Regions from separate parts of the Anabaena azotica SJ-1 genome, predicted to be linked through region 2. Evidence: riboswitches for the same ligand, from Rfam matches in the RefSeq annotation. Region 2 holds a riboswitch; the other holds the start of a gene.
What was found. A riboswitch is a leader RNA that binds a small molecule or an ion and turns the genes downstream of it on or off. The one in region 2 is predicted to bind cyclic di-AMP.

Region 1: another riboswitch for cyclic di-AMP. It lies ahead of ACLLO5_RS13520 (glycosyltransferase); the one in region 2 lies ahead of ntrB (nitrate ABC transporter permease).

Annotation. Positions count from the first base shown of each region.
Region 1 covers NZ_CP178454.1:3,046,234-3,061,605, reverse strand. The annotation lists gene ACLLO5_RS13535 (AAA family ATPase) at 1-127, opposite strand, end outside; gene ilvA (threonine ammonia-lyase, biosynthetic) at 280-1,791, shown strand; gene ACLLO5_RS13525 (ATP-binding protein) at 1,835-6,538, opposite strand; cyclic di-AMP (ydaO/yuaA leader) riboswitch at 7,129-7,307, shown strand; gene ACLLO5_RS13520 (glycosyltransferase) at 7,469-8,749, shown strand; gene ACLLO5_RS13515 (HPF/RaiA family ribosome-associated protein) at 9,268-9,897, shown strand; gene ACLLO5_RS13510 (hypothetical protein) at 9,902-10,108, shown strand; gene ACLLO5_RS13505 (DUF4142 domain-containing protein) at 10,216-10,788, opposite strand; gene ACLLO5_RS13500 (pyridoxamine 5'-phosphate oxidase family protein) at 10,929-11,390, opposite strand; gene ACLLO5_RS13495 (DUF5132 domain-containing protein) at 11,680-12,264, shown strand; gene ACLLO5_RS13490 (HAD-IC family P-type ATPase) at 12,224-15,226, shown strand; gene metK (methionine adenosyltransferase) at 15,251-15,372, shown strand, end outside.
Region 2 covers NZ_CP178454.1:4,944,886-4,960,257, reverse strand. The annotation lists gene ACLLO5_RS21515 (ABC transporter substrate-binding protein) at 1-847, opposite strand, end outside; gene ntrB (nitrate ABC transporter permease) at 1,153-2,004, opposite strand; cyclic di-AMP (ydaO/yuaA leader) riboswitch at 2,103-2,299, opposite strand; gene rnc (ribonuclease III) at 2,508-3,233, opposite strand; partial or broken gene ACLLO5_RS21500 (Swt1 family HEPN domain-containing protein) at 3,342-3,575, opposite strand; gene ACLLO5_RS21495 (XisH family protein) at 3,894-4,310, shown strand; gene ACLLO5_RS21490 (XisI protein) at 4,298-4,633, shown strand; gene ACLLO5_RS21485 (Uma2 family endonuclease) at 4,682-5,335, opposite strand; gene bchD (magnesium chelatase ATPase subunit D) at 5,558-7,576, shown strand; gene ACLLO5_RS21475 (DUF262 domain-containing protein) at 7,683-8,855, shown strand; gene ACLLO5_RS21470 (MAE_28990/MAE_18760 family HEPN-like nuclease) at 8,862-9,917, shown strand; gene ACLLO5_RS21465 (RNA polymerase sigma factor SigF) at 10,049-10,840, opposite strand; gene ACLLO5_RS21460 (translocation/assembly module TamB domain-containing protein) at 11,149-15,372, opposite strand, start outside.

The sequences.
Region 1 (15,372 bases), 1.9 Mb from region 2:
TGCCAGAACCATTATCACTTAGAATCAGAAAGCGATCGCTCACTTCATCAAGGATTTTGTTTTTAAAAGAAATCCTCAAATCTTGAAATTTTTTGAAGTTTTGAATATACAGTGATTCTACCTTCATTTGCTAGTCGCTTTTTTTGGTTGAATTACCCTGATCATATCTTCATAATCATGATTTTAGCTTGCGCCCATACAATAATAAATCTGACACATCCCCCCAACTACCCAACAAGCGGTAAAATTAACATCCAACCCCAAATTGCACCCCTTGATATGTATTGCGACTACCTGGTACAAATCCTCACCGCCCGCGTATATGATGTAGCCCAGGAAACACCACTGGAATATGCTCCCAACCTCTCGAACCGCATCAACAACAAACTGCTGCTGAAGCGGGAAGATATGCAGTCTGTCTTCTCCTTCAAGCTGCGGGGTGCATATAACAAAATGGTCAACTTGCCTCCAGATTTACTGAAACAAGGTGTGATTGCGGCTTCTGCGGGAAATCATGCCCAAGGTGTGGCCTTGGCTGCCCGTCGCTTGGGTACAAAAGCAATTATTGTCATGCCGGTGATTACGCCCCAGGTAAAAATCAATGCGGTCAAAGCACGGGGAGGAGAAGTTGTCCTACATGGCAATAACTATGATGATGCTTATGCCCACGCCCGGCAATTGGAAGCGGAAAAAGGGTTAACTTTTATACATCCTTTTGATGATCCTGATGTGATTGCGGGACAGGGAACTATTGGCATGGAAATACTGCGACAATATCAACAACCTATCCATGCAATTTTTGTGGCTATTGGTGGGGGGGGTTTAATTTCCGGGATTGCAGCTTATGTGAAACGGTTGCGTCCCGAAATCAAAATTATCGGTGTGGAACCTGTAGATGCTGATGCTATGTCTCAATCTCTCAAAGCCGGTCATCGGGTGCGGTTGTCTCAGGTGGGGTTATTTGCTGATGGGGTAGCGGTGCGGGAAGTGGGGGAAGAAACCTTCCGGCTGTGTCAGCAATATGTGGATGAAATTATTTTGGTGGATACGGATGCTACCTGTGCAGCGATAAAAGATGTGTTTGAGGATACACGATCTATTTTAGAACCTGCTGGAGCATTGGCGATCGCAGCTGCTAAAGCCTACGCAGAACGAGAACAAATCCAAGGACAAACCCTCATCGCCGTGGCTTGCGGTGCTAACATGAACTTTGACCGCTTGCGGTTTGTGGCAGAAAGAGCAGAATTTGGGGAACGTCGAGAAGCGATTTTTGCGGTGAATATTCCCGAAAAACCAGGAAGTCTGCGTCAGTTTTGTGAATGTATTGGTAACAGGAATTTGACTGAATTTAATTATCGCATTGCTGATAATAAAGAAGCTCATATTTTTGTCGGAATGCAAATAGAAAATCGCGCCGACGCAGCTAAAATAGTTGATAAATTTGAAGCCAGTGGTTTAAAAACAATTGATTTAACCGATGATGAATTAACAAAATTGCACCTGCGGCACATGGTCGGTGGACATTCTACCCTGGCTCAAAATGAATTATTATATCGGTTTGAATTTCTTGAACGTCCTGGTGCATTAATGAAATTTGTCGGTTCTATGTCTCCCGACTGGAATATCAGCTTATTTCACTATCGCAACAACGGCGCAGATTATGGGCGAATTGTGGTGGGAATGCAAGTACCACCCCATGAAATGAAAGAATGGCAAATATTTCTTGATTCCTTGGGTTATCACTATTGGGATGAAAGCCAAAATCCCGCCTATAAATTGTTTTTAGGTTAAGAAGTCCTGAAAACTTTTTCCTATGGATCTAATTACTTGTAGCTCACCCTAAAAGCCTAGAAATTGCCCTGATCAATTCCTCTGGTTCAATCGGTTTGGCGATATGCTGTTGAAAGCCTGCTTCTAGTGCTTGTTGCTGATTGAAATCTCCGGCATAAGCAGTCAGGGCGATCGCCGGAATTTGTCCACCCTGCTCTGGTGGCAAGGCTCTGATCTGTCGCATCAGCATATAGCCATCCATTTCTGGCATCCCAATATCACTTATTAGTACATCAGGTTGGGAACGCATTAAAGCTGTAAGTGCTTCAAGAGCGGAAGCGGCTGTAATCACCCTTGCCCCAGCTTGTTCCAATACAAACTCAATAAAGTCTCTTGTATCGGTATCATCATCTACTACTAAAACTTGGACACTATTTAAATCAAGAGATTGTGTTAATGATTGAGGATCTGGATTGACCATTGGTTGAGAAGGCATAACCGGAAGTCTAAGTGTGAATGTGGCTCCCAAACCTTCGCCCTGGCTCTGGGCTTGAATCGTTCCACCATGCAATTCAATCAAGTGACGGGCGATCGCTAATCCTAATCCCAGTCCACCAAACTTGCGGGTAGTTGTGCTATCTGCCTGACGGAAGTAATCAAACATATAGGGGAGAAAATCAGGAGAAATGCCTTTTCCGGTGTCACTGATAGTAATTTGAGCTTGATTGTCAACCTGTTCTAATAGCACCTTAACCCGACCACCTGCGGGTGTAAATTTAACGGCATTGGAAAGCAAGTTCCAAACTACTTGCTGCAAGCGGGTTGAGTCACCCAAAACCTTTTCCACTTTAGAATCAAGGTTTGCCTCTATCTGAATAGATTTAGCTTCTGCCGCCAGTCGCACGGTTTCCAGCGCCGCTTGAATCATTGATGCTAAATTAATCGGGCTGATTGTCAGATGGAGCTTGCCTTGCAAAATCCGGGAAATATCGAGCAAATCTTCAATCAATTCAGCTTGCAGCTTGGCATTACGCTCAATAGTTGCCAGAGCTAACTTTGTCTTTGACTCATCTAGTTTACTGTTTTGCAGCAGTTTTGACCAACCAAGGATGGGATTGAGTGGCGATCGCAATTCATGGGACAACACCGCTAAAAATTCATCTTTAATCCGGTTGGCCGCTTGGGCTTCTTCCCGTGATGCTTCTGCTGCTGACCGTGCTTGCTGTTCTGCTTGATATAACTGGGCATTTTCCACGGCGACAGATGCCATTTGCGCTAACTGCATCAGAATTGCTTCATCAGCTTCGGTAAAATCACCCTCATATTTGTCGGAAAGTTGAATCAACCCGATATTTTGTTCGTCCTGTCCTACCAGGGGAGCAGCCATCCAGCCGCGCATGGGAGGATGGTTTTTTGCCTCTTTGCCAAAGCCTCGCCAAAAAGGATGTGCCTCTAATTCGGTTTGGGTCATCCTAATTGGGCGATTCAGGCGACACACCAAGGCATAGATACCAGACCCATCTGGCTTTTGATCGTAATTTTGCCACTGAGCATACTTGTCAGACAAATAGATAGCGGTAATTGCCTGTGACCAATTCTGGTCAATCGTCATGCTGGTGACAGATTGGTGAACACCAATAATAGATGCTGCCTGATCCGTGATTACCTGCAAAACTTGTTCAACGGAAAGGGCAGAATTATGGATTGCTACTGCTGCGGTGGTCAATCCCTGCAATTGGTTGATGTAGTGGTGTTCACGGGCAAGTAGACGTTCGCGTTCCAGTTCCGCTTGTTTGCGATCCGTAATGTTGCGGCTAACAGTTGCTAGACCAATCGGCTGATTTTTCGCGTTTGTGATGTGAAAAACGTTGTAAATCATCCACAATGGTTCACCAGTCTTAAAATGACGGAAACGAATTTCCACTTCAGCCTTTCCCTCACGAAAAACACGGGGGAAAAATTCATTGACGATAAAATCCTGATCTTCAGGAAAGAAAAATTCCCTGACTGGAGTTTCGCTATATTGCTGTGTGTCATCTAGCCCAACTAACTGCCTGGCTGCTTTATTGACATAAAACGGTACAAAATTCATATCGCACATCCCGATAAATTCCGTGCTGTTATCGGCAAAGGAAACAAATTTTTGGACTTCCAGTTCCGCTTGTTTGCGATCGCTAATATCTGTGACGAAAACCGTCAGTCCATCGGGCGAAGGATAAACTCGGTGTTCATACCAACGATTCCAGGTGGTGTAAAGATACTCAAACTGGAGGGGCGTTTGTTCACTGAATGCCCGCTGAAATTGAATGTAAATATCAGTGCTAATGGTATCTGCAAACAAGTCCCATAAGCTGTGATTGAGAATCTGCTCACGCTCCATTTTCATGATCTGGCAAGAGCGATCATTGGCATAGGTGAAACACCAGTGGCGATCGAGGACATAAAACCCGTCATTAATACTCGATAAAATAGTTTCGATTTTTTGCTTGGCCGTTTCTGCTTCCAGTCGTAGCAACTGCTCTTTTTGCATGGCATCTCGCCGCAGTTGCGCCAGTTTTAAAGTTGCCTCGACTCGTGCTAACAATTCACGGGCAGAAAAGGGCTTGATTAGATAATCATCGGCTCCAGCTTCTAATCCTTCGACTTTTGCTTCATCTCCGGCTCTAGCAGACAGCAAAATGATAGGAATTTCGCGGGTATGCTGGTTACTCCGCAAAGCACTGAGCAGACCAAAGCCATCCAAACGGGGCATCATCACATCCGTCAGTACCAAATCCGGTAGATGATGAGCGATCGCCTCTAATGCCGCTATGCCGTCAGTAGCAGTTTCTACCACATATTGACTACTCAGCAATCGCTTCACATACTCCCGCATATCAGCGTTGTCATCAACTAGGAGAATGCGAGGAGAGGAAGGTGACAGGTGACAGGTGACAGGTGACAGTGGACAGGTGATAGGTGATGGGTAAAATTCTTCCCTGCCCCCTGCGCCCTGCTCCCCTGCCTCTTCCGGTAGCCAGCGCAAAACTTCTTCCACGTAAGGGGCTGCACCTAATGCGGTGGAAGCTAAGGTTCGTGTTGCCTGAATGCGATTGTGGGGTAAATGGGCTTTGCCGGTGGGAATGGTGATAGTAAAGGTTGTACCTTTGCCTTCCACACTTTCAACCTGCACCTGACCACCATGCAGCCGCACTAACTCCTGCACTAATGCTAGTCCAATGCCTGAGCCTTCTTGAGTTCTGCCCCGCGCTCCTTCGACTCGGTGAAACCGCTCAAACAATAGGGGCAATTCTGCTTGAGGAATGCCAATTCCTGTATCACTGACTTTCAATTCCACCTGGTTTTTTACTTGTCGCAAGGTGAGAGCGATCGCTCCATCAAAAGTAAACTTAAAGGCATTGGAGAGCAGGTTGAAAATAATCTTTTCCCACATTTCCCGATCTATGTAGACGGGTTCTGATAGTCGCTCACAGGTGACAATCAACTGTAAGCCTGCCTGTTCGATTGCCGAACGAAAGACACTGGCTAATTCGGCGGTAAAAGTGGCTAAGTCAGTGGGTTCATATACAGCTTGTACCCTTCCCGCTTCTATGCGCGAAAAATCTAGTAGTGTATTTACCAGTTTTAATAAACGTAATCCATTGCGATGTATCAAAACGACCTGCTGCCGCTGCCCTTCTGACAGGTCATCTGCTGCTAATAGCTCCTCTAACGGACTCAACATGAGAGTTAAGGGAGTCCGAAATTCGTGGGAGACATTGCTAAAGAAAGTGGTTTTGGCGTAATCGAGTTCAGCTAAAGCTTCTGCACGGTTGCGTTCTTCCTCATACGCCTGAGCATTGGCAATACTGGCAGCAATTTGCGCTGACACCAAATTCAGGAATCCTTGGTAGTTATCGTCAAACAGCCGGAATGGGTTTAAACCCGCCACCAATACACCCGCTTTACCCGTCGGTCCCGATGGTGGGATTGGCAATACCACAGCTTGATGGGGTGAGCGATTCCATGCTCCGGTTGGCAGGTCACGAAATAGTGATTCTAAATCAGAAATCAAATACGGTTTATGGCTTGTCAAAACTTCTGCAAAGTGCCAGAGCGAATCATCATCAAGCGCAACAATTTCAGGAACAGCTAAATGCCCTCGCTCAATTCCGCAAGTTCCAGCTAAAACCACGCATTGTCGAGCAGGATCAAGCAAATAAATCATCGCAAACGGCAGGTCGTAGGGATTGGTTGCCAAACAGTTGGCGCTGAAAGTGCAGGCTTCATCAAATGTACGAGCTTCTACCGTTTTGGCTGCCAATTCCTTTAATAATGCTAACTGGCGTTCTCCAATGATCCGGGGTGTATCGTCCGTATTGGCACAAATAATCCCCCCGGTGCTGCCGTCATCATTGGGAACAGGGCTATAGGAAAAAGTGTAGTAGGTTTCCTCTGGGTAGCCATTGCGCTCCATAATTAGCAGCAAGGCTTCATCGTAAGTACCTTGATTTTGGAATAGTGCTGTTTCTGCACGAGGACTTATTTGATCCCAAATTTCTTGCCAGACGACAGCAGCTTTTTGACCAAGTGCCTCTGGATGTTTGCCTCCGAGAATGGCTCTGTAAGCATCGTTGTACAGGTTGATCAGGTCGTTACCCCACCAAACAAACATGGCTTGGCGAGAGGTTAACATAATTCGCACGGCTGTTTTCAAGCTTTGTGACCAAGTTTCGACCGCACCGAGCGATGTTTGCGACCAATCGTGCGATCGCATGAGTGCCGCCATTTCACCATTGCCGATAAAGAGATTTTCAGAGATATTAAAGTTTATCTCATGGGTCACAGTTACAGCCCTCGAATCACGGTGCTGGTTAAGCTTCCCCGGTCTGTTGCTTGCCCCCGAAGGCTAGACGCGGGGATTTCCGAAGAGTCCATAAAAAGACTTTCTTAGGCTGACTTAAACAACCTCTACTGATTCGGGCTAAATCAAACTTAGCCATCATCGCTACTTTACGGATAATATTTGCAGCCCCATTACAGTCCGCATTTATCTTGATTCCGGTTAAAGTTTTAAACAAACCACGATTTATTCTAACACCACTACTTTTCTACCCTGGTTTAAAAACACGGGGCGTGACCTTGCTCCCGTATTATTTACGTATCCATTGATACGGAACTAGTATATGGAACTTAGCTGGTCTCTTATTTGAGCGCAGCGATCGCCGCATTCATCATTTATTTTCCCTTTTGCCTACTCTTGAGCCACCACAACATCTGTTGCTTTAAAGAGAAACGCTATAACCCAGCCCAGCCATAAATTTTGTTCTTTACACCCCTTGACTCCTGGAAAATTACCTGTTATATTTTCTAGGACAATTAATCAGTCTGCCTAATCCCAATCCCTAAGCTATGTATTAGGACAACTGGGAACGGAGGAACCAAATTTGGGGCTAATCTTTCTAGATTTCGGAATTTGAAATCCACAATCTATAGAAGAAGAACATCTCTCAGTTCTAGCCCGTCAGCTAACTTCGTCGGCATTGGGAGGAGACTGAACGAGCAACATTATTACAAGTAATGTCCTGTTCTCGTCAGTATCCTTGGCTGGTAACTTTGCGCTTCGTTTTACCTGCCCTCGACCTTTGAGGAGAGGATAATCATACCTTCAATTCTAGCGTCTGTGGCAGGATTAGTTGCCTTGAGGTGAAACTCAACTATGTTCCAGACTATACAAAATCGGATTGCGCTTATTTCCGTTGATGGTGATCCATCTGCAAAAACTGGTCAAGAAGAAGCTGGGGGTCAGAATGTTTATGTGCATCAAGTAGGTATGGCTTTAGCGGAACAAGGCTGGCAAGTGGATATGTTCACTCGTCGCAGTAGTCCGAGACAAGCAACAATCGTACCCCATCATCCCAACTGTCGCACCATTCGGTTAAATGCTGGGCCAGCAGAGTTTATTGGACGAGATCATTTGTTTGACTATCTACCGGAATTTGTGGCTGAATTTCAGAAATTCCAACAGCAGCAAGGATTATATTATCCCATAGTGCATACCAACTACTGGTTATCTGCTTGGGTGGGTATGGAACTGAAAAAACGTCAACCACTGATTCAAGTGCATACTTACCACTCTCTAGGGGCAGTTAAATACAGAAGTGTGGGTCATATTCCCGTGATTGCTATCCAAAGGTTAGCAGTGGAAAAAGCCTGTTTGGAAACAGCAGACCGTGTGGTTGCTACCAGTCCCCAGGAACAAAAGCATCTGCGAATACTAGTTTCTCACAGGGGACGAACAGAAATGATTCCCTGTGGTACTGATCTTCAGAAATTTGGTGGACTTCCCAGGTTAGAAGCCAGGGAAAAGCTAGGAATTGCCCCTGATGCCAAAATGGTTTTTTATGTTGGGCGTTTTGATAGGCGCAAAGGAATTGAAACTCTGGTCAAAGCCATTTCCCAGTCTAAGTTTAGAGGTGAGGGAAAGCTGAAACTAGTAATTGGTGGTGGTAGTCGTCCTGGTTACATTGATGGCATGGAGTGCGATCGCATTACCAACATTGTTGCAGAACTAGGACTCGAAGATATAACCATCTTTCCTGGTAGCCTAGATCATAGCATCCTCCCTTACTATTACGCTGCCGCTGATGTCTGCGTTGTTCCTAGTCACTACGAACCTTTTGGGTTAGTGGCTATTGAAGCAATGGCTAGTCAGACTCCCGTTGTTGCTAGTGATGTCGGTGGATTGCAATTTACAGTTGTACCAGAAGTTACAGGTTTACTCGCTCCCCCCAAAAACGACTTAGCTTTTGCAGATGCTATTGACCGCATACTTGCTAATCCATCTTGGCGTGACGAATTAGGTGTAGCTGGACGCGAACGGGTAGAAATTGCTTTTAGCTGGAATAGTGTGGCTTCTCGACTATCTCAACTTTATCTGCGGCTGATGATGCAAGCAGCAGAACAATATCAAAACCAACCTCAGATTTTTGCAGCTTAACAAGGGGTGAACTAGAGTCAAAGTCCCCCTTTTTAAGGGGGATTTAGGAGGATCTGAAAATTCCTTCTTATGGTACAGGACTTACGCAAATGGCATATTAGTAGGGTGCGTCAGACTTCATAAATCCTGCAAATAAACAGATATTTGATACCTGACGCACCATAAAATAGATGTTTGGTGTGACACTTGCGTAAGTCCTATGGTATATACATAGATTAAAAAATATCTTCACCTTAGTTAGATATAAAGATTTTTTTATTTAGCTAAAATTAGCTAATGATAATAACAGCGAAAACTTACAGCAGGTTTCACCTAATTATACCAAAGTAGAGACGTTACATACAACTTCTCTACACTTCTCTACAAGGATTTTAAAGATTGTTTTGTGGTTCATTTGCCTGAAAATCGCTGTAATTACACTTAAACCCATCCTGTAGTTAAGTAAAACAAAAAATGAAGATAAAAAGAAGCACACTATTCAAATAATATAGCCCATCTATGATTTGGATTAAAAAAGCATGAAAATTCCTCCAGAAATAACCTATCGTAATCTAGATAAATCAGAAGCAATTGATAATTTAGTTCATGAAAAAATTGCCAAATTAGAGCATATTTGTAATTACATCAATAGCTGTCACATTGCCATTGAAAAAATACATGACCGACCGCGGACGGGTTCTCCATATCGAGTCAGAATTGATCTCACAATTCCCCCTGGTCATGAACTAGCAGCAGAAAAAAATCCCGGTGAAGGTATCCAATATCAACCGCTAGAAGCAGTAATTAGAGAAACCTTTGATGCCATGCGTCAGCAGTTAACTAAAATTACTCAACGGCAACGTCCAAGTGAACAAGCTAACAGACATACTGAAGCGCAAGAAAATACAGCTTTTGTGACTAAGTTATTTCGAGAAAATGGCTATGGTTTTCTGAAAACTTTAGATGGTCAAGAAATATATTTTCACCACAATAGCGTTTTACATAATGACTTTGACCGTTTAGAAATTGGCACCGGTGTAAATTTTTCTTGGGAACAAGGTGAAGAAGGACCCCAAGCCAGCACCGTAAAAATAGTTGATAAACCTGGTGTGCGTGTTGGTAAATCCTCAGAAACGCTTGTAGAACCGCCATTAGACTGGCAGGAATAGGTGTATGAACACACAAACTGATGAATTGAAAAAAACTGCATCTCAATTACTGGCAGCTATGCTATCTAATCCCCACATTTACCCCCAACTTAGTGATGCAGGAGGTTATGGAAATATGGAACAGCAATTAATTATTGCCTCTGTAGAAATGGCAGAAAGCTTAATTCAGTATGTCGAAAAATCTCATCCACAAAATGAACGGGGTAACTAGTGCCAACTAAAAATCAATAAAAATAAAAGTTTGTAGTTAGTGATTCAGTGCCAACTACAAACTATGAAGAATTAACAATTTTTCACTAATCATCCCTTCTGCCTTCATTATTTTCTACCACGTCCTGTGAGATTATCTTGAATAGAACGAGCTAGACGTAAATGTTCTTCCAAAAGAGGCAAATTTTTTGTTGCCCAATTTTTCAAATCTTCATCATCACCTTGTTGAGATTGACGACGATATAAAGCAATATCTTTGTTATGATCTGCTACCATCTGCTGGATGTATGCTTTATCAAAATCAGCACCAGACAACTTTTCTAAATTGGTTTTTATTCTTTTATTTTCTTTACCAATATCTGAAGGAAAATTAGCACCTTTTTGATTAGCCAAGTCTTGAAGTTCTTGATTGAATTGCGTATGATCTGCAACCATACGTCTGCCAAATTCTTTTACTTCATTACTTTCAGCTTTTTGCTCTGCTAGTCGTCCTAATTCAATCTCCGCTAAATTACCCTGAGCAACTTTAGTGATAAACTGCTGGTCACTCTGATTTACATTATTTTGAGTCAATTGCATGGGTATTAAATTTGGATGAGATAAAGCAATTTTGTGTCCATAAGTAATGGTAAATAAGCTGGATGTTAACAAAACTGCCATGACAATTGGTTGTTTGTTCATGATTCGATTTCCCCATAATTGCCTTATACAAATCCTCAAAAATCTAACAACAGATCCACAGGATTTATTTGGAATTTTGTTCGCGTAGCGTCTCCGTTAGGCAAAGCCGTGCCGAAGGTAGGAGATATTTTGAATTTAAATTAACGGTGTACAAGTTCTAACAAATTAATTGTTTGTGATCTAGAACTAGATGGACTATCCCAATAATCTGCTTTATTTATATTCACTTTTAGCAAAGCTAAATTAGCTTCATCTATTCCTTGAGGAAACCAAGTTTGTAATTTGGGTTGCCATTTTTCTTGTAATTTATTCCTGTCTCTTACTATTTCTGCTGTACCTAAAATAGAAACATATCTCTGTTTATCAGGTGAAGAAAAATTCACATTCACCTGTTGACGATGTTCAATTTCAAATACTTTATGAGAATCAGCAGAGGTAAAGAACCAGAGTATGCCATCAGCATCTATTTCACTAAAGATAGACATAGGACGACTATGTAAACTACCATCATCATCGACTGTAGTTAACATTACATATTCAATGTCTTTAATCAGTGTGCGTAACTGATTAATTTGTTGATTACTGTCGTTTGAATTTGTCATTGATTTGTTTTTAGTAAGTAACGGTTGAGGAGTAAAACCAGGTTTACTGGTTATCAACTATTTTTTTAGTATGAATATTTTTAGATTCCGATTACATGAATCTAAAGGTATAATTCCTCAACAAATAAGCTATATGGTATATAACCCCAGAGATATTTTTGTAATCAAAATATTCATTTTGGATAATAGTGAATAAATAATTCTGTAACTTGAGGCTGAGGTCAAGAGATTGTTGTTTAATTATACTTATATAGGGATTAGAACTTGTGATAATAATGGAGATTAAAAAATGGCATCTACATTAGACACAATTGTTGAAGGTTTGACAGCAATAATTTTTTCACCACTAATTCTACCTATTGCGTCAGCAGTGAAACAACCTGTAGTTCAAAATACTATTAAAGATAGTATTCTTTTTTCTGAAAAATTTAAGGATGCAGTTGCACAAATAGGGGAAGTATTTGAAAAAGCAACAGCTGATGCTAGAAAAGAAAAACCAGATAGTTTTAGCTCTAGTATTTACCCGAATCATGTCACAAATGGTAAATCAGAAGTGGCTCAAGATTTGATTAATATCATATCTGATATAAATGCTGATGTGGAGAGAATGACAAATGGTGTTGCTGATTTGCGGGTGATATTACCTCTAGGAATTGCCTTACTTTCCCTTAGACAACTGTTTAGAAAAGGACTAGAACTGGAAGATGCCCCTTGGTATATATTGGCTTGGTATGCTTTCGATATTTTTACAAGACTGAATTATGAAGATGAAGAGCAATTAACGAACTTATCAATTAATACTGTTTCCATGGAATTTCAGGAGCAAAAAAGTAGTGATTCAAGCAATACACGCGAGTATCAAAGGGAGAACTAGATTTAAAATTAAAGAACTTTATCGCTCACCATCTCTGAAAAATTATTTAGAGCGATCGCTTATAAATTTTGCGGAAATAAAATATGTTTCTGCTAATATATTAACTAGCAATATTTTGGTTATTTTTGATCAGAATATAAGCTATAAAAAAATAGAATTTTTAATTCATAAGGTCTTATTTGATTATAAAGATAAGTCCGATTCCGATTTTGATCATAGTAATAAATTAGTAAAAACTGCCAAAGCTACAAAACATCAACCACTTGCTGTCAAGCATCAGCAAGAAACCAAAGACTGGCATTTGATGGCAGTAGACAAGGTTTTAAAAGCATTAAATACTGCAAATATCTCAGGATTATCCAATGAAACAGCTAATAATAACCTCAAAAAATATGGAAAAAATCTGTTATCAACAACAGTGAAACGTTCTGAACTAGCTATGTTACTTGAGCAATTTAAATCATTGCCAGTGGCTTTACTAATTATTGCCTCTGGAATTTCTATTGCTACTGGGGGCATGATTGATGCTGTAGTAATTTTGGGTGTAGTGGGATTAAATGCTGCTATTGGTTATGCTACAGAAAGTCAGTCAGAACGCATTATTAATTCCCTAAAAAATCGGGCTGAAAAATCAACTTTGGTAATTAGAGATAGTAATCAAACAGCAATTCCCACAGAAAATGTAGTTTTAGGAGATATTTTAGTTCTTAAACCTGGTAGCTATATTGCCGCAGATGCCCGCATTATTGCAGCAGATAATTTGAATGTTGATGAATCTGCTTTAACTGGAGAAAGTCTGCCTATAACTAAAATAACTACATCTTTAAATGGTGAAGATGTGCCTTTAGCAGATCGTTTAAACATGATTTATAAAGGCACATTAGTTATCAATGGAAAAGGATTAGCAGTGGCAGTTGCTACAGGCAATTTTACCGAAATGGGCAAAATTCAGCAACTAGTTGGTGAAGCAACCACAATCCAAACTCCCCTTGCTAAACAATTAGATCAAGTAGGTAGTCAAATTGTTTTCATCGGTATGGGATTATGTGGTTTAGTCTTTGCTATGGGAATCTTACGAGGATATGGTTTATTGCCAATGTTGCAATCCTCTATATCTTTAGCAGTCGCAGCAGTTCCCGAAGGTTTACCAACAATTGCCACTACTACCCTAGCTTTGGGCATTCGCGATATGCGAAAAAATCACGTTCTTGTCCGTAGTTTAAATGCAGTAGAAGCGTTAGGGTCGGTGCAGACAATCTGTTTAGATAAAACCGGGACACTCACAGAAAATAAAATGTCGGTAGTGGAAATTGTCACCGACAGTAAACATATTCAAGTAACTAATGGAGATTTTCTTGCTGGGGAAGAAACTATTAATCCCTATATCTACAATGAATTATTAAAATTAATTCATGTTTCAGTTCTTTGTAATGAAAGTCAAATTAGTCAAAAAAATGGTGATGAATATGTAGTTACTGGTTCAGCAACAGAAAATGCTTTGATTGACACCGCAATTAATGCAGGAGTAGATGTCATTGCCTTGAGAGAAAAATACCCTTTATTGCAAACTAATTTGCGTTCGGAAAATCGCAATTTGATGAGTACAATTCACGCTACACATAATACTAATCAAATGGTTGCTGTTAAAGGAAATCCTGCCGAAGTTTTACAACTCTGCCACAGATGGATGAAAAACGGGCAAATAGTAACTTTAACAGTAGAAGAACGGCAGAAAATGGAAATGGAAAATGATCGCATGGCAGGAAAAGCTTTGCGAGTTTTAGCAATAGCTTATGGTTATATTGAGGAAATTAATAACAACAATAATCATGAATCAGACTTAATTTGGTTGGGTTTGGTAGGAATGGCAGATCCTCTGAGAACAGGTACAAAAAAATTAATTGCAGACTTCCATCAAGCAGGAATAGATACGGTGATGATTACCGGAGATCAAAGTCCTACAGCTTATGCGATCGCAAAAGAGTTAGAATTAAATCGACATCCCCAATTAGAAATTCTCGACTCCAACAACCTCAATAATCTCACTCCTGAAGCATTAGCAGCACTCAGCGACAAAGTAGACGTTTTTGCCCGTATCAGTCCCAGTAATAAATTACAAATAGTTCAAGCATTGCAGACATCCGGTAAAGTCGTCTCCATGACCGGTGACGGCATTAACGACGCACCAGCATTAAAAGCTGCCCAAGTCGGTGTAGCAATGGGTAAAGAAGGAACAGATGTTGCCCGTGAAGTTGCAGATATTGTCTTAGAAGATGACAGATTAGAAACAATGATGATTGCTGTCAGTCGCGGCAGAACAATTTACAACAATATCAGAAAATCTGTGCATTTTCTCCTAGCTACAAATCTCAGCGAAATCATGGTCATGACAACCGCTACCGCAGTCGGTATTGGTGAACCTTTAAATGCAATTCAACTTTTATGGTTGAACTTGGTAACTGACATCTTCCCTGGACTTTCTTTAGCTATGGAAGCACCAGAACCAGACGTATTAAATCAACCACCACGCAATCCTAACGAACCAATTATTAAAAATACCGACTTTGGCAGAATTGTGTTTGAGTCTGGTGCTATATCAATTAGTACCTTAGCGGCTTATGGTTACGGTATTTTCAAATATGGTATTAGTCCTCAAGCCAGCACTTTAGCTTTTATGACTTTAACATCAGGGCAACTACTACATACTATTAGTAGTCGTTCTGAAAAACACAGTATTTTTAGTAAAGAAAAATTACCACCTAATCCTTATTTAAAAACAGCTATTTTTGGTTCTTTTGGGATTCAATTGTTAGCTTTAACCGTGCCACAGTTGCGGAGTTTGTTGAAAATTGCCCCATTGAATATAGTAGATGCTGCTGTAATTACTGGTGGTGCAGTGTTACCGCTATTGGTGAATGAAGGAACTAAAAATATTAAAATTACAGGAAAAAATCCAACTTGAGTACGGTGGGTGAGGTGAATCATTATGAAAAAAGATTTTATGTTTACATCAGAATCTGTCACAGAAGGACATCCTGATAAACTTTGTGATCAGATTAGTGATGCCATTGTAGACCGATTTTTACAACAAGATCCCTATGGAAGAAT
Region 2 (15,372 bases):
CCATTACTCCTAGTAGTCTGTCTGGGTGTCCTTGCCAAACTTCTTTACCTTGAGCGAATGTAAAACCGATACCTTCGTTACCTTGAATTGCTCTGGTGTTCCAAGGTTCGGCTACCATGTAAGCTTGCATAGCGCCAATTCTCATGTTTGTCACCATTTGCGGTGGGGAAACGATGATGACCCGAAATTCCTTCAGGGGATCTACACCAGCAGCCGCAGATATATAGCGAACAAAGTATTCGTAAATAGCCGAACTCAAAACTACTGCCCAAATTTTCTTTTCTGGGGGTTGTTTGTCAAAATAGCCACGGAAGTCTCTGCCAAAGGCTTCTAAAGCACCGTCACCATATTTTTGTTGATATTCGTACCAAGGACGGATGCCAAAGTCCCACATCTCTTTGTTCATGGTCATGGCGTTACCGTGACGGTGTATGGTCATGGCTGCACATAGGGGGGCATGACGTGCGCCTTCTGCACCTATGCGGGCGTTGGTGACAGCACCGGAGACGACGGGTGCAGCATCAAGACGACCAAAAATCAGACCGTCGCGGGAGTTTCCCCAACTAGCTTCGCGGTTGAGTTTAACGTTTAAGCCATATTTGCGGAAAAATCCTTTTTTCCAGGCGATCGCAAATGGCGCACAATCATTAACAGGTACATAACCAACTGTAATATCGGGTTTTTCTAAATCTTGGGGTCTAACTACCTGTTCTACAGCTAAGGCTGCTTCTGTCAGTCCTTTAGCAGACCTATCTCCAGAAATAGCACAAGATGACAACGCTAAACCCGCAGTCGTTGCACCTATTCCCTTAATAAAATCTCTTCTCGTCCAATGATTTTCACTCATAATTGTATACAATTTCGGATTTTAGATTTTTCGTGCTGCTGATTAATGGGATAATTTTTATCTTCAGCAAAGGTGCAAACAGAAATAGTTTTCTAGCTTGAATTTAACGATTTCATCCTGCAATTATGCAACGCCCGATTTGGGATTTTAGATATTGCCAAAATTGTTGGATAAGCTTTGTAGCCTTCCATCTATCACAATCATTAATAAGTTGACACTCAAATGCAAACTTGCATTGCATCTTGCAGTTTTATTTTTCAATGTGGGACAGACATCTTGCCTGCCATAGCTGTAAATAATTTTTTCTACTTCAAACTTCCTGGACGATGAGTAACTAACTCTTGAAGCTTACCCACAGCATAATCTAAAATTAAGCCAGTTAAGCCAATTACAAACACAGCCAAAAATACAGAACTGAGATTTAAACGACTCCATTCATCCCAAACAAAAAACCCAATTCCAACACCACCCGTCAACATTTCTACAGCCACAATTACCAACCAAGCAATGCCTAAACTAATTCGCAACCCTGTAAAAATATAGGGCAAACTGGCAGGCCAAATAATTTTGATCATCTGCCGCCAACGTGGCATTTCCAACACTCGTGCCACATCTAAATAATCTTTGGAAACACTAGCAACTCCCAAGGCTGTATTAATAATAGTTGGCCAAAGGGAAGTAATAAAAATAACGAAAATAGCTGAAGGATCAGCCAAATTGAAGATAGCTAAAGAAATCGGCAACCAAGCTAAGGGTGAGACTGGTTTAAATATCTGAATAATGGGATTAAAAGCCAACATTGCTGGTCTAGACATCCCAATTAAAAAGCCCAAGGGAATTGCTACTAATGCACCCAAGCTAAAACCTAATATTACCCGGCGTAAACTGGCTAATAATAACCAACCAATTCCTAAATTACCAGGACCTCGTTCATAAAAGGGATTTAAGATGTAGTCAAGATTGGCTATTAAAGCTTCTGGTGGTGTAGGCATTAATTCATGATTAGCAAGTGCTACTATCCACCACAGTAAAATTATTCCCGAAAACCCCACAACAGGCAATAAAAACTCATTCCGAAAAATGACAGGTTTTGCTTTTTTCCAAGCAAATTGTCCAGCAACTGCAAAGATTGCAGCTAAATTTAGTTGCAAAATCATATTGTAACCTCAACAGAGTTCAGCACAGATACACTGAAACTGAGCAGTACCAGCCTTGGACACTGATGAGATCAAAACATTATCAAAATGCTGTCTCTTCAGTCTCCTCTCAATGCCTACGAAGTTAGCTGACGGACTAGGGTTGAGAGATACCCCTTTTTGCTCGATTTTGGCTTATTTTCTAACATTTAGTTAAAAATTTATTAACCTATCAAAACAAAAATACGCCCCAAAACTTGGTTCCTCCGTTCCCACGCTGTTGACTCTGATGCGTTGGATTAGGCTGACTTACTCACAATTAATAGTAATAGCGAAAATATAACATTGATTAACAGTAATAACATCAGTATAGAAAATATAAATTAGTTACTTACCTACTTACATCAAGCGGTTCAATTCATTTTTCGCTGTACAATAAACATATTTCGTGAGGGTAAATACAAAGACATTAAGAATAATCTTACGTCTTTGTTTGAAATTAACAGTTATTAAGCCAATAAGCCTCATTTTTTCAATCTAGCTAACGCATCTTCAGCCGCAGCCTTTTCTGCTTCTTTTTTATTGCGTCCTTTACCTTCACCGTATTCTTCACCTTCTACTAATACTTTAGCTCTAAACTCTGGTGCGTGGGATGGTCCCCCTATTTGTTCTGTTACATATTTGGGAGGATTTGTGATACCTTGAGCTTGTACCCATTCTTGAAATCGGTTTTTGGAATCAACATTTGAACGAGGTTCTACAATGTGTTCTGAGACAGATTCAAATAATGGTTCAATAATAGCTCGGAGTGGTTCAACATCGCAATTATTATCTAAATAATATGCACCAACGACAGCTTCAAATGTGCTACTGAGTAGGTTAGGGTTTTGAAAACCTCCATCTCTAATTGTGCCTTTTCCTAATCTCATTCTGAAGTCTAAACCTACTTCTAGGGCAAATTTTGCTAGTTGTTTTTCTTCTACTAATCCAGAACGACGACGAGTTAATTCATCTTCTCCTTTTTCGGGATGACAACGATACAGATATTGTCCACTGATGAAGTTGAGAATAGCATCACCGAGAAATTCTAAACGTTCGTTGTGTTCTCCTTCTCCTGGGTTTTCGTTGACATAAGAACGGTGGGTTAATGCTTGACGGAGAAGTTTTTCATTTGAGAATATCAGAAGTTTATGTACCTCAGATAATTTTTCTTTGATACGAGCTTCTTCCGCTTTTTCTGGAGAAAGCATGTTCAAAACTTCTTGTTTTTGCTTTTCAATAATATCTAGTTCAGAGGCGGAAATTACTTTCATAATTCTTGTCATACTATCAAGAGCGCGATAAGTATCATCTGTGGAAAACCTTGATTGATGCGCCCATTTATTTCTCACGTCAATTAACTCACTGACCAAAGCACGTTCAGCGTTACTTAGTTTTTTCTTGAAAACATTATCCCACTGCTTAATAATTAATTTTAGCAGAACTGAAACATCTTCTTGTAAAGTTTCTTCTAGATTTCTTCTGAGTGTTAGATCGTCAAATATACAAGATTTAGCTACTGATAACCAACGTTCACCATGTATTGTTCGCATTTCTTTTTCTACATAGGAATATAATCCTTGCGATAGAGTAGCTAAAGCTCTATTAATTCGTTCGTGATTACTAATAGCCATTGGACTGTGTGATGAAATTATACAATATATAATTTTACTGTTTTTAACAAGATGCTGTCTATACAAGAGATGTAAAATTTAGTACGCAAGGGCGGTCAGGATGCACACCCCACAACATTTATGATATTACAATGTGTAATTCGTTTATTTACAAAAGGCATTAGGAGGAATAATACTCAAGTTAGACATGGCGAAATACTGTTATTATAATAGATAAAAAGACTAAATTATCAATTCATGTCAGCTAAAGATATTTTCCATGATGCTGTAAAAAAAGGATTAGAAAAAGAGAGTTGGGTGATAACAGATGACCCTTTGAGAATTCGCTCAGGTAGGATTGATATGCAAATTGACTTAGGTGCAGAAAGAATGATAGCTGCTGAAAAAGGAGAAGAAAAGATCGCAGTTGAGATTAAAAGCTTTATTAGTTCCTCTAATATTTCTGAATTTCATACAGCATTAGGTCAGTTTCTTAACTATCGTTTTGCTTTGAAAAAACAACAACCTGAAAGATTTTTATATTTAGCAGTTCCCAAAACACCTTATGAGACATTTTTTCAATTGCCATTTGTAGTAGATGTGATTGAACATTTCCAACTGAGTCTAATAGTTTATGACCCAAATGATGAGGTAATTGTATTGTGGAAAAAATAGAAAAATATCGTCAATATATACAACAATTATTAATTGAATATGCTAAGGGAAGTCCATCAGATGAGGAAGTAGAAACACAACTGATTTTTGATAAAGAACGAGATCATTATCAGGTTGTTTATACAGGTTGGAAAAATCGCCGACCGATGTATGGTTGTGTTTTACATCTGGATGTTAAAAATGGTAAAATTTGGATTCAATATAATGGAACTGAGATAGATATAGCAGATGAATTAGTTAAATTAGGAGTACCAAAATCAGATATTGTGTTGGCTTTTCATGAACCTTTAATGAGACCATATACAGGTTTTGCGGTTGGTTAGTTGTAGATCCCCAAATTCAAGAAATCGGGGATCTAATTTTTCTGATTTTTAAAGTGTATTGATATCAATTCCTTTAGCTTGCAATTTTGCTAATAAGTCTTGATAATTTTGACGTTCTTGTTCCAATTGTTGATTTAATTCCAGAGATGTAAGAAACTTTCTTCCATCAGGATAATAAATTTCTAAATTGTCTGATGTTAACTCAAAACGTATTCCTAAACGTGGACTTATCCAACCATTAATTTCTTCAATTTCTTCTAACCATTCTTTTTGGCGAATAAGTCCGGTTAATTCTAGTGTTGTTGGTTCATAGATATAATATTCTTCTACTCCATAACGATGATAAAAAAGTAGCTTTCTCGCCATTTCTTGGCTACGATTTCCTGGCGATAGAATTTCAAATACCACCTGGGGAGCAATATTATTTTCTTCCCATTGTTTATAAGAACCACGTCTACCTTTTGGTCTACCAAAAATAACCATGACATCAGGTGCTTGACGGGTTTTTACACTTCCTTCTACTGGATACCAAAGCAAGTCACCTGCTATGAATACATCATTTTCTGAAGCAAATAAGATTTCTAAATTTTCTTTAATTTTAACTATCCATTCATAGTGTTCTGTATTTTCTGCCATTGGTTTTCCATCACTATCAGGGTAGATGATTTCTGGTTTAGTGTCTGGTGTGAATTGCTGTACCATATGTTTATCTCCGAAGGTCAATAATTTTTTCTTTGCTATAAGTTGAATGTGATTATCTTCATCAAAAAAGCCTATTTTCGTAAGTTGATGATATTTTTCTAGGGTGAAGCGTTTAACTTGAATCGTGGTTATACATCTTTCTTCTTTAGGAATTGTTTTTATATATATTCTAAATGTGCCAGAAATTGCTAGACTAAAACTATAATAACTATTAAGGAAACAATGCCTGCGCCTACTATTACCCCGACAATGACTGCTTTTCCACTGACAGCTGTAGTCGGTCAAGAAGCAATTAAGATAGCTTTGCTGTTAGCAGCAGTGGACCCTGGTTTGGGGGGTGTGGTGATTGCAGGCCGTCGCGGTACGGCTAAATCTGTGATGGCGCGTGCAATTCACGCTTTATTACCACCTATTGAAGTTGTTAAAGATTCTGTTAGCAACTGTGACCCGAACCACCCGGAAGAATGGGATGATAAACTGTTAGCTGAACAAAGACAGGAAATAGAAACGGAAATTATTCCTGTTCCTTTTGTACAAATACCCCTTGGTGTTACCGAAGACCGACTTTTAGGTTCTGTGGATGTGGAACAGTCGGTTAAACAAGGTGATACGGTTTTTCAACCAGGTTTACTGGCCACGGGTAACAGGGGTGTGTTGTATGTGGATGAAATCAATTTATTAGATGAACAAATTAGTAATCAACTTTTATCGGTATTATCGGACGGACGCAACCAAATTGAACGGGAAGGGATAAGTTTTCAACATCCTTGCAAACCGTTGTTTATTGCGACTTATAACCCAGAGGAAGGGACGCTTAGAGAACATTTACTTGATAGAATTGCGATCGCACTATCAGCAGACGGAGTTCTGGGTTTAGATCAAAGAGTACAAGCAGTTGAGCAAGCGATCGCCTATTCTAAATCTCCCACAGAATTCCTGCAACAATACAGCGAAGACATAGACTCACTCAAAACCCAAATACTCCTCGCACGGGAATGGTTAAAAGAAGTCACCATTACCCAAGAACAAATTATCTATCTGGTTAATGAAGCCATTCGCGGTGGTGTAGAAGGACATCGTGCAGAATTGTTTGCAGTGCGCGTAGCAAAAGCCGCAGCAGCATTAGAAGGACGCAACACCGTCAACGCCGAAGATTTACGTCGGGCTGTAGAATTAGTTATAGTTCCCAGAACAACTATTATTCAAACCCCACCACCAGACCAACCACCACCACCTCCCCCACCACCCCAAAGTCAAGACGACTCAGAAGAACAGCAAGAAGAAGAACAAGAAGAACAGGAAGAACAGCAGGAAGAACAGGAACAGCAAGAACCACCTGAGATTCCCGAAGAGTTTATCTTTGACCCAGAAGGGGTAATCCTTGACCCAAGTGTGCTTTATTTTACCCAAATGGCACAACGGCAAGGTAAATCTGGAAGTCGCAGCATCATCTTCTCAGATGACCGGGGACGCTATATCAAGCCAATGATACCCAAAGGCAAAGTTAAACGCATTGCCGTAGATGCCACATTGCGAGCCGCAGCACCGTATCAAAAAGCACGACGCGCTAGACAACCAGATAAAAAAGTCATTGTCGAACAAGGAGATATGCGTTCTAAGCGATTGGTGAGAAAAGCCGGCGCTTTAGTAGTATTTGTAGTGGATGCTTCTGGTTCAATGGCTTTAAACCGAATGCAATCTGCAAAAGGTGCAGTCATGCAGCTTTTAACCGAAGCCTATCAAAACCGTGACCAAGTATCTTTAATACCCTTCCGGGGAGAACAAGCAGAAGTTTTATTACCCCCTACCCGTTCCATTGCTTTAGCCAAAAATCGGTTAGAAAGATTACCCTGTGGTGGCGGTTCACCTTTGGCACATGGTTTAACTCAAGCCGTGCGGGTGGGAATCAATGCCCAAATGGGAGGCGATATTGGTCAAGTTGTCATCGTAGCAATTACTGATGGTCGTGGTAACATTCCTTTATCTCGTTCTTTAGGTGAACCCCAAGAACCAGGAGAAAAGCCAGATATCAAAGCCGAATTACTAGATATTGCTGGCAGAATTCGCGCTGCTGGTATGCAATTATTGGTAATTGATACAGAGAGTAAGTTTGTCTCTACTGGCTTTGCGAAGGAATTAGCCAAAACAGCCGGAGGTAAATACTATCATCTACCCAAAGCAACGGATAAAGCTATTGCGGCGATGACTAGGGGAGCGATCGCTGATATAAAATCTAGATAGTTGTTAGACCTATCTGTAAATTATGTTTTAACCCTTAACAAATCAGGTTAAGCTAATTTGTAGATAGGTTTATTTATTTTTATCAATATTATGGAGAATGTAGTCAATGCAACTTCTAACTCCAACTGAAGAAATGATGTGGGAACAAACACCCTCTTTAAACCACGTCACTATGTCTGATCAAGAAATAAATGATAAATATGAGAAGGGTGAGCAACGAATATTAACTGAATTAAACCGGGAAAAACTTCCGACTTTCGTTGAATCATTAAAGAAAACCGGATACATGGATGTTAGACCTTTTTATCAAAGAAGAGATAGGTGGGATAAAAAAAAGCAATCTCAACTGATAGAGTCTTTTTTGATTAATATTCCTGTTCCACCAATTATTCTTTACGAGAAAGAATATAATGTTTATGAAGTCATGGATGGTCAACAGAGAATTACTGCCCTGAGAGATTTCTATGAAAATGATCTTAAATTGACAGGATTAGAACTTTGGCCAGAACTAAATGGACGTACCTACAAGGAACTACCAGCCAAAATTAAAGCAGGAATTGATCGTCGCTCTATATCGACGATAGTTTTAATTACAGAGTCAACATCTAGTCCAGAAGAAGCATTATTTTTAAGAAAGCTTGTATTTGAGCGTGTTAACACTGGTGGTGTAAAACTCAGTCGTCAGGAAATACGTAATTCTTCATTTTATGGCAAATTAAATCAATTATTACTTGATTTATCAGCTAATCCAATATTTGCAGAAGCTTGGAATATTCCTATTAATGATGATGAAAAACTTCTGAAAAATAACCTCTATAAAAAGATGGAAGATGCAGAATTAGTTTTGCGATTTTTTGCATTGCGTAATACCGATAAATTTAGTAGGGGTATGGAAGGATTTCTCGACTTATATATGATGAAAAGTCTGTCGTTTTCTGATGAAGACATTGAATTTCTGAAAAACATTTTCATCCAAACTATAAATCTAGCTCACCAAATATATAGAGAAAACTTATTTAAGCCCTTTGATCCTCAGTCTGATACTTGGAAGGATAGATCATACAAAGCTTATTATGATGCCGTGATGGTCAGTTTTAGTAGACATTTGGCAGATGCAGATAGTTTAGTTGCTCGAAAGCCAAGACTCCTCGAAGAAACAAAGAGACTTTTTAGAGAAGATGAAGCCAAGCTTTTTACAGGTGGTGGAAAAACGCAAGATGATCTAAAAGAGAGAATCAAACTGTTCGATGATATGCTCTCTCAAGTCATAGCAGAGTAAAAAGCAATGTTTCAGAATCTGCTCATGGCTGTAAAAGCTAATATTTCTACAATTCGTTCCATTATTAAAACTAATGAGAAAATTCGAGAGATTGCTTTTGGAGATGTTTCTTTATATTCTGAAGAAACAAAAACAATCCTCGATGATATGTTTCAATATATTCCTGAAGTAACTGATTGGCGTGTTTATGATCATTGTGCTGTCGTCACTCGTTTATATGCTATTTATGAAACCTTTGTAGAAGACTTAATTCGAGATTGGTTAATTCTTTTACCAGGTTTATCTCTAAAGTATTCAGACTTAAACGAAAGTATTCGTAAAACTCACCAAAGTGGAGTAGGAAGACTGCTGCAAGAAATATTGAAGGAAGATAATAATAGATATAAAAATCTATCTGTACAACAAGTTATGCTGGGTTTATTGAATGGAGAATCTGGAGAAGATAAATATCAACTATTACCAGAGGCTTTTCTATTCCATGAACAGAATTTACGTAAAAATAGCTTAGAAAGATTATTAGCCAATGCTGGTATTTCTGAAAGTTGGAGTTGGATATTAACACATAGAGATATAAAATATTTTGTTGAAGAGATTAGAGCAAATGAAAATACTCCTGAACAAGAACTCAATACATTAATTAGTTATCGAAATGATGCAGCACATGGAACAAATATAGATGATTTTTTAGCAGCTAACGCACTCTTAGAATTATGTGATTTTGTTGAAAATTTATGTCAAGCACTCTGTGAGTTAGTGACGTGGCGAGTTCTTGAGAAGAAGGAATCAGAATCAATCGGTCAAGCACAAGTAATTGGTAAAATTACAGAGTGGTTGAAAAAACCTAAAGCTGCAATTTTAACAGCAGACAGAGAATATCCATTATCAGTTGGAAATAGTGTATTTTTAGTAGGTAAATCCTACTGTCAAGAAGCTACTATAAAGAGTATTCAGCATAATGGTGAGTCAATTTCTGAGATTAAAACAACCCCAGGAATGGAGATTGGGTTAAAATTTGATGTTGATGCCAGAAAAGATTTGCGTTTGTATAAATTAACGACTTAAAGCTGATATAAAATCTAGATAGTCTCATGTCAGCATCAGGATGTTGAGGATTTAAGGATTTACAGGATATAAAGACAAAAAAATCCTGTTCATCCTCTAATCTTGTCAATCCTGATTCAGACGAAGAATAACTAAGCACTTAAGACTTTTGACTCCACTGGTGGTTGCAAATAGCAAATCAAATCTTTCACACCTTTGTGTAGATAGCGCGTAACGGTCATCGGACTAGTACCAATTCTCTTAGCAGCATCCTTACGAGTCAATTCTTTAACTAAGACCAACTCAACTACCATCCGAGGCTTATCATCTAACATATTTATAGCCCCTTGGAGTTGTAATCTTTCCTCTTCCTGTTGCTGAAGCAGAGTAGTACGGGGACAAGGAAGAATATCACCTAAAGTTATTTGATAATCAGTGTAGTTAGCTGTAGTTGCATCTAAACTTAAAGGTATCCGGTTTTGAACAGCCAATTTACATTCTTGCCATTCTTGTAAAGAAATATTAAGTTGGGTGGCAATATCAATTTCTCTAGGAGGATGACCTAGAGATAGTGTCAACTGTTTACGAATTTTTTGCCCAGCATTGTAAAGTTCTTGCCAACGACGGGGTATTTTTAATAAAGTAGAGCGATCGCGCAAAAAATGCAGTATCTCTCCGCGAATATAAGGTATAGCAAAGGAACTGAACGCATATCCCTGGTGAGGATTGAAACGTTCAATAGCCCTGATTAAACCCAAATAACCAATTTGTTCTAAATCTTCATAAGGCTCATTACATTGATGGATAAACTTATAAGCCATCTTCCGTACTAAGCCCTTATGCACTTCTACAAGTTGATTACGTAGTTTAATTGAAGGTTTTTGGTGGTATAAGTGTATTAGCTCCATACCATCATACTGCACAGAGGACTCACTTGCTGCCATATCAATTCCTTTGTAGTAACTCCTTATTCCAAATGAACAGAGTTAGTATAATTTGTTTAAGACTGTAATTATTTTCCTTAGATTAGGCTAAATAAACCATAGTTATTTCACTGAATTTCAAATAAATTCAACGCATACTTCCGTAAACATACGGTATAGTTCCCATTTCTACAGCAGGGGAGCAGGGGAGCAGGGAGATGGGGAGCAGAGGAGAATAAATAACCTTCTGCCTCCTGCCTTCTGCCTTCTGCCTCCTGCCTCCTGCCTCCTGCCTTCTGCCTTCTGCCTTCTGCCTTCTGCCTCCTCTGTTAAAACCTTCTTTCAAACTCAATAACAGCACGACTATCATCTGTTAAATTTGTGGAAGCACGGACACGAAACTCTTCATTTATTCTGTAATTAATACCCCATTGAAAAGGGTCACTAGCTGTCAAAATTTTGATACTGGAAAGAGAAAATTTGCTGGAAATATCGACACCCGCTTCTAATGCTAATTCTAAAGTAGAGTTGCTTTTACCAGCTTCAGGTCTATCAGAAAGAATAGTAGGAAATAAACGCAGTTCACTTAACCCAAAAGCATCACCAATTTGGTTAAATGCAGATTGAAAGTTATTGAAAACAGCCGAACCAGCAATATTAATTAACCCTAATGTACTGTCACCACGTCCTTGGGTATCGACAAATCCACCTCCTAATAACGTGACAATTTCTGTTTGTGAGCGTGTGGGACTACTTTTCAGTTCTAAATTATCATTTAGCTTGCTCGCAGGTCCTTTGACGGTGGCTTCAACTCGTACACTTTCTAATGCGGATAATCCTGTAGAAACTTGTCTGCTGAGTTCACTGGTTTGGATTCCATCTAATACTTTAGCAAAGAGCTTAATATCTAAGTCAGGGTCACGGGGTTGAGAAGTTCTAAACGTTGCGGTATGTTTATAGTTACGAGCCAAATTGAATTGGGTTGTAAATAAATTTACTCCACCTTTAGTTAATTTGATAGTTCCTTCAGGAATAGGGTCACTTAAAGAACCAGTAACATTTAAATTGCCAGATGCTAGGAAGTTAAAGACGGGTGGACGGGCAATTTTTACGTTTTTTCCTAACTTTATTTCTAAGTTATTTAACTTTGTAATTCCGCTGTTAACATCGTTGATTTTGTTTTGTTTATTAGCTGCCAGCAGTGATGATTCAGAACGATTCTTAGATACGGTAGAGGTGCTAGATTCTGTTAATAAAACTTGACCATTAAATAATTCTATATTACCACCAATAGCTGGCTGTAATACAGAACCAGTAATTTGTAGCTGACCACTAGCGCCACCTTGATATAATGACTTGAGATTTAAAGCTAATTTTTCCAGATTTACGGTGAGAGGATTATCTATTTTTATATCTTGACTGTTAAAAATAGGAATTTCTCCGGCAGCTTCGATTTTACCATTACTAAACTGACCTTGGAGATTTTCTACTAATACTTTATCAAAATCAAATGTTGCCTTTCCAGAAACATTTGTGAGCTTATCTGGTAGAGCTTGAGCTTCAAAGACGGCATTATTAAGAGAGGCAATTCCTTTAACTAATGGTTGTTGTCTTGTTCCCCGGACAGTCAGGTCTATTTCTCCTTCTCCACTTTCAAAGGCTATTTGGTTAGTGAACAAGTTTAATAGGGCTAATCCTTCATCTTTTACTTGTACATCTAGACTAATTTGGTTATTATCTGGTTTGACGGATGCAAAAGGTAATTGATAGGGAATATTGCCTTTGATATTTACAGGTTCTGTCCCAGTAGCTACAACCTGACTGCCAAAGTTTAACCGTCCATTTGTATAACTGAAACTAGCAATAGCTGATTCTATTTGTTTCTGATTGAGAGTTCCTTCTGTGATGTTTAATTGTCCTCTGGCTTGAGGATTGGCTATATTACCTGCTAATGCCGCATCAATATTGAGATTACCTGTAATCCCGACTGGTAATTTGACGAAGTTGTTTAATAGTTGGATTGGGAAACGTTTGACTGTCAATTTTCCTGATTGTTCTTCACCACCGATATTACCAGTAAAGGCTATTAGTCTTTCTTTAGATGCGATGCGTAAAGGTTGTAAACGCAAAATGCCTTTTTCAAAACTACCTTCAGCGATAACTTTGTCAGCACGATAAAAACGATTTGGTTCTGTTTCTCTACCCCAAGTAAAGTTTTGTCCTTGTAAGTTAAACTGTAATGCTAGTCCGTTGACTGTGGCGGTATTAATATCAATTTCCCCGTTGAATATTCCCTTTAAGTCTGTTAAATCTGGAATGGGTTTGGATTCTAAACGTTTTTCTTCTTGTAATGCTAGGAGTGCCTTAATTTCCGATAGACGCTGAATTTGATTAAATAAAGGTTGTTCTGATAAACCTCGCGGGTTGGTTGTTAAATCCGCAGATGTACCGTAAGTTGGTGCTGCTAAACCTCTTTGTAAGTCTTGGAGTTCAAATATTTGAGCAACTGTGAGTAAATCTTGAATGTTGCCTTGGTTGATGTTTATTTTGGCTTGCAGCTGTGGTCCGGTGGTGGTTTGTTTGAGGGTAGCGTCAAATAGGTAGCGGCTTTGGTCTTTGGTAAATTCGCTGCTGGTGAAGGTGGCTATATTATTGTTGTAGTTAAATTGAGTTGTGAAGCGATCGCCTCTAATTCTAGCAAGTTTCGGTTGTGCGATCGCAATATTTCCCCTGGTGGCTAATGTCTTTTGATTAATTTGCAAATCTCCAGTTAAAAACCCAGCTAATGCACCTTTGCCCAAAAAAGTATTATTAGGTAAATTTAAATTTAAGGCTTGTAAGGGGAAATTATTGACTTTAACTGCCCAATTATCGCCTTTTGCTTGACCTGTGGCTGATGCTTGCTGCCATTTTACTAAAAAGGCATTAGCTCGATTATTAGAATTTAAATTAGCTGCTAGTCTGTCACGTTTACCTGCAACATCCAAATTCAACCCCCGACCTTGCACGAAATTGATGTTACCAGTTAATAACGGTTCAAAGGCAAATTTCTGAACTTGTAAATTTCTTAAATTCAGAGTTCCCACAACATTTGGTGTAGTTGGTTTTCCTGTAATTTGTCCTCGAAAATCTACTTTTCCTATCACATCTACAGCATTAGGAAATTTTAATGGTAATTGTTGGAGGTCAAAATTCTGTGCCTGCACATTCAGATTTAATTGAGTAATTTCTGGTATGCCTGGTTGTTGAGCATTAGCTAAAATATAACCACCAACATTTAAATTTGCCGTTCTGGCTTGGGGAATCGTCAGTTGTTGACCATTCCAAGATATTGCTGCATTTAAAGGAGAATTAATTCCCGGAATCCCTCTACTAAACTGCACTTGACCAGCAGCACGCACATCAGCTAATTTAGCAGAACCCAAAAGACCTGCAACTTGTAACTGACCAGCAAATTGACCTTGCAACTGTTTATTTAAACGATTTAATTCCACACCTGAACCAGCAACTACAGCTTGGTAACGACCATTAGCTACTTGAACATTAGCCGCTGTAACTGTTCCTCCAGCCAGATTTAGCTGTCCTTTACCTGTAGCTTGAATAGTTTCTGGTTTAAAAGATTCCACCGAACCGGCAACGTTAAATTGACCAGCTAATCTTCCTTGTAATTGGGGTGGAACAGTTGCTAATTTCTGCAAAGGCACATTTTTAGCTTCAACTTGTGCCTTATAGCGACCATTACTAACTTGAATATTCTTCGCTATAATTTTGCCATTATCAACTGCTAAACTACCTTCACCAATAGCACCTAAAGTTTTGAGGCTAAAATTTTCCGTATTACCTGCAATGGTGAATTTTCCAGCAATGGGATTATTTAAAATCGGGGGAGATTGTTTCAATATCTGCCCTAAATTCACATTATTTGCTATCAAATCAGCATTAAAATTTTTATCTTCTAACTGAAGACGAGAAATAGCAATTCTGCCGCCAGCAATGTTAATACCAGCCCCTTCCGAACGAATATTAGTCACTTTAAAAGGTCCAGAAGTTCCTGATAGCAATAACTTACCGTTAAATTCTGCTTCTTTTAATGAGATATTTTCTAATTTTTCTTCTTTAATAAATGGTGTTAACTTCACACCATCAACTTGAGCGACAGCTTGCCAATTTTGAGAATTATAACTACCATAACCGCGCACCGTATTACCAGCGATATTGACTGCAACATCACGGAAAGAAACAGTGCGGTCAGAGTTAATAATAGTTTCACCAGTAGCAGCGTAGGTAGCTTGTGGTGCTTGCCATTTTACCAAAGTTTGGACATTACCAGCGACACCATTAATATTAGCTGTGGCGGAAACAGTACCGATTTGGAACGTAGGTTTAAGATTATTAGGTTTAAAATTATAAAGTTGTGCGATCGCATCCCCTGGAACATTTGTAGCTGTTAAATTCACATTCATTTCTGGGGACTTACCAAGTTTAATGATGCCCCCTCCTGTCACAGCACCACCGACAGCAGTCTGTCCTTGAATATCCTTGAGAGTAATTAC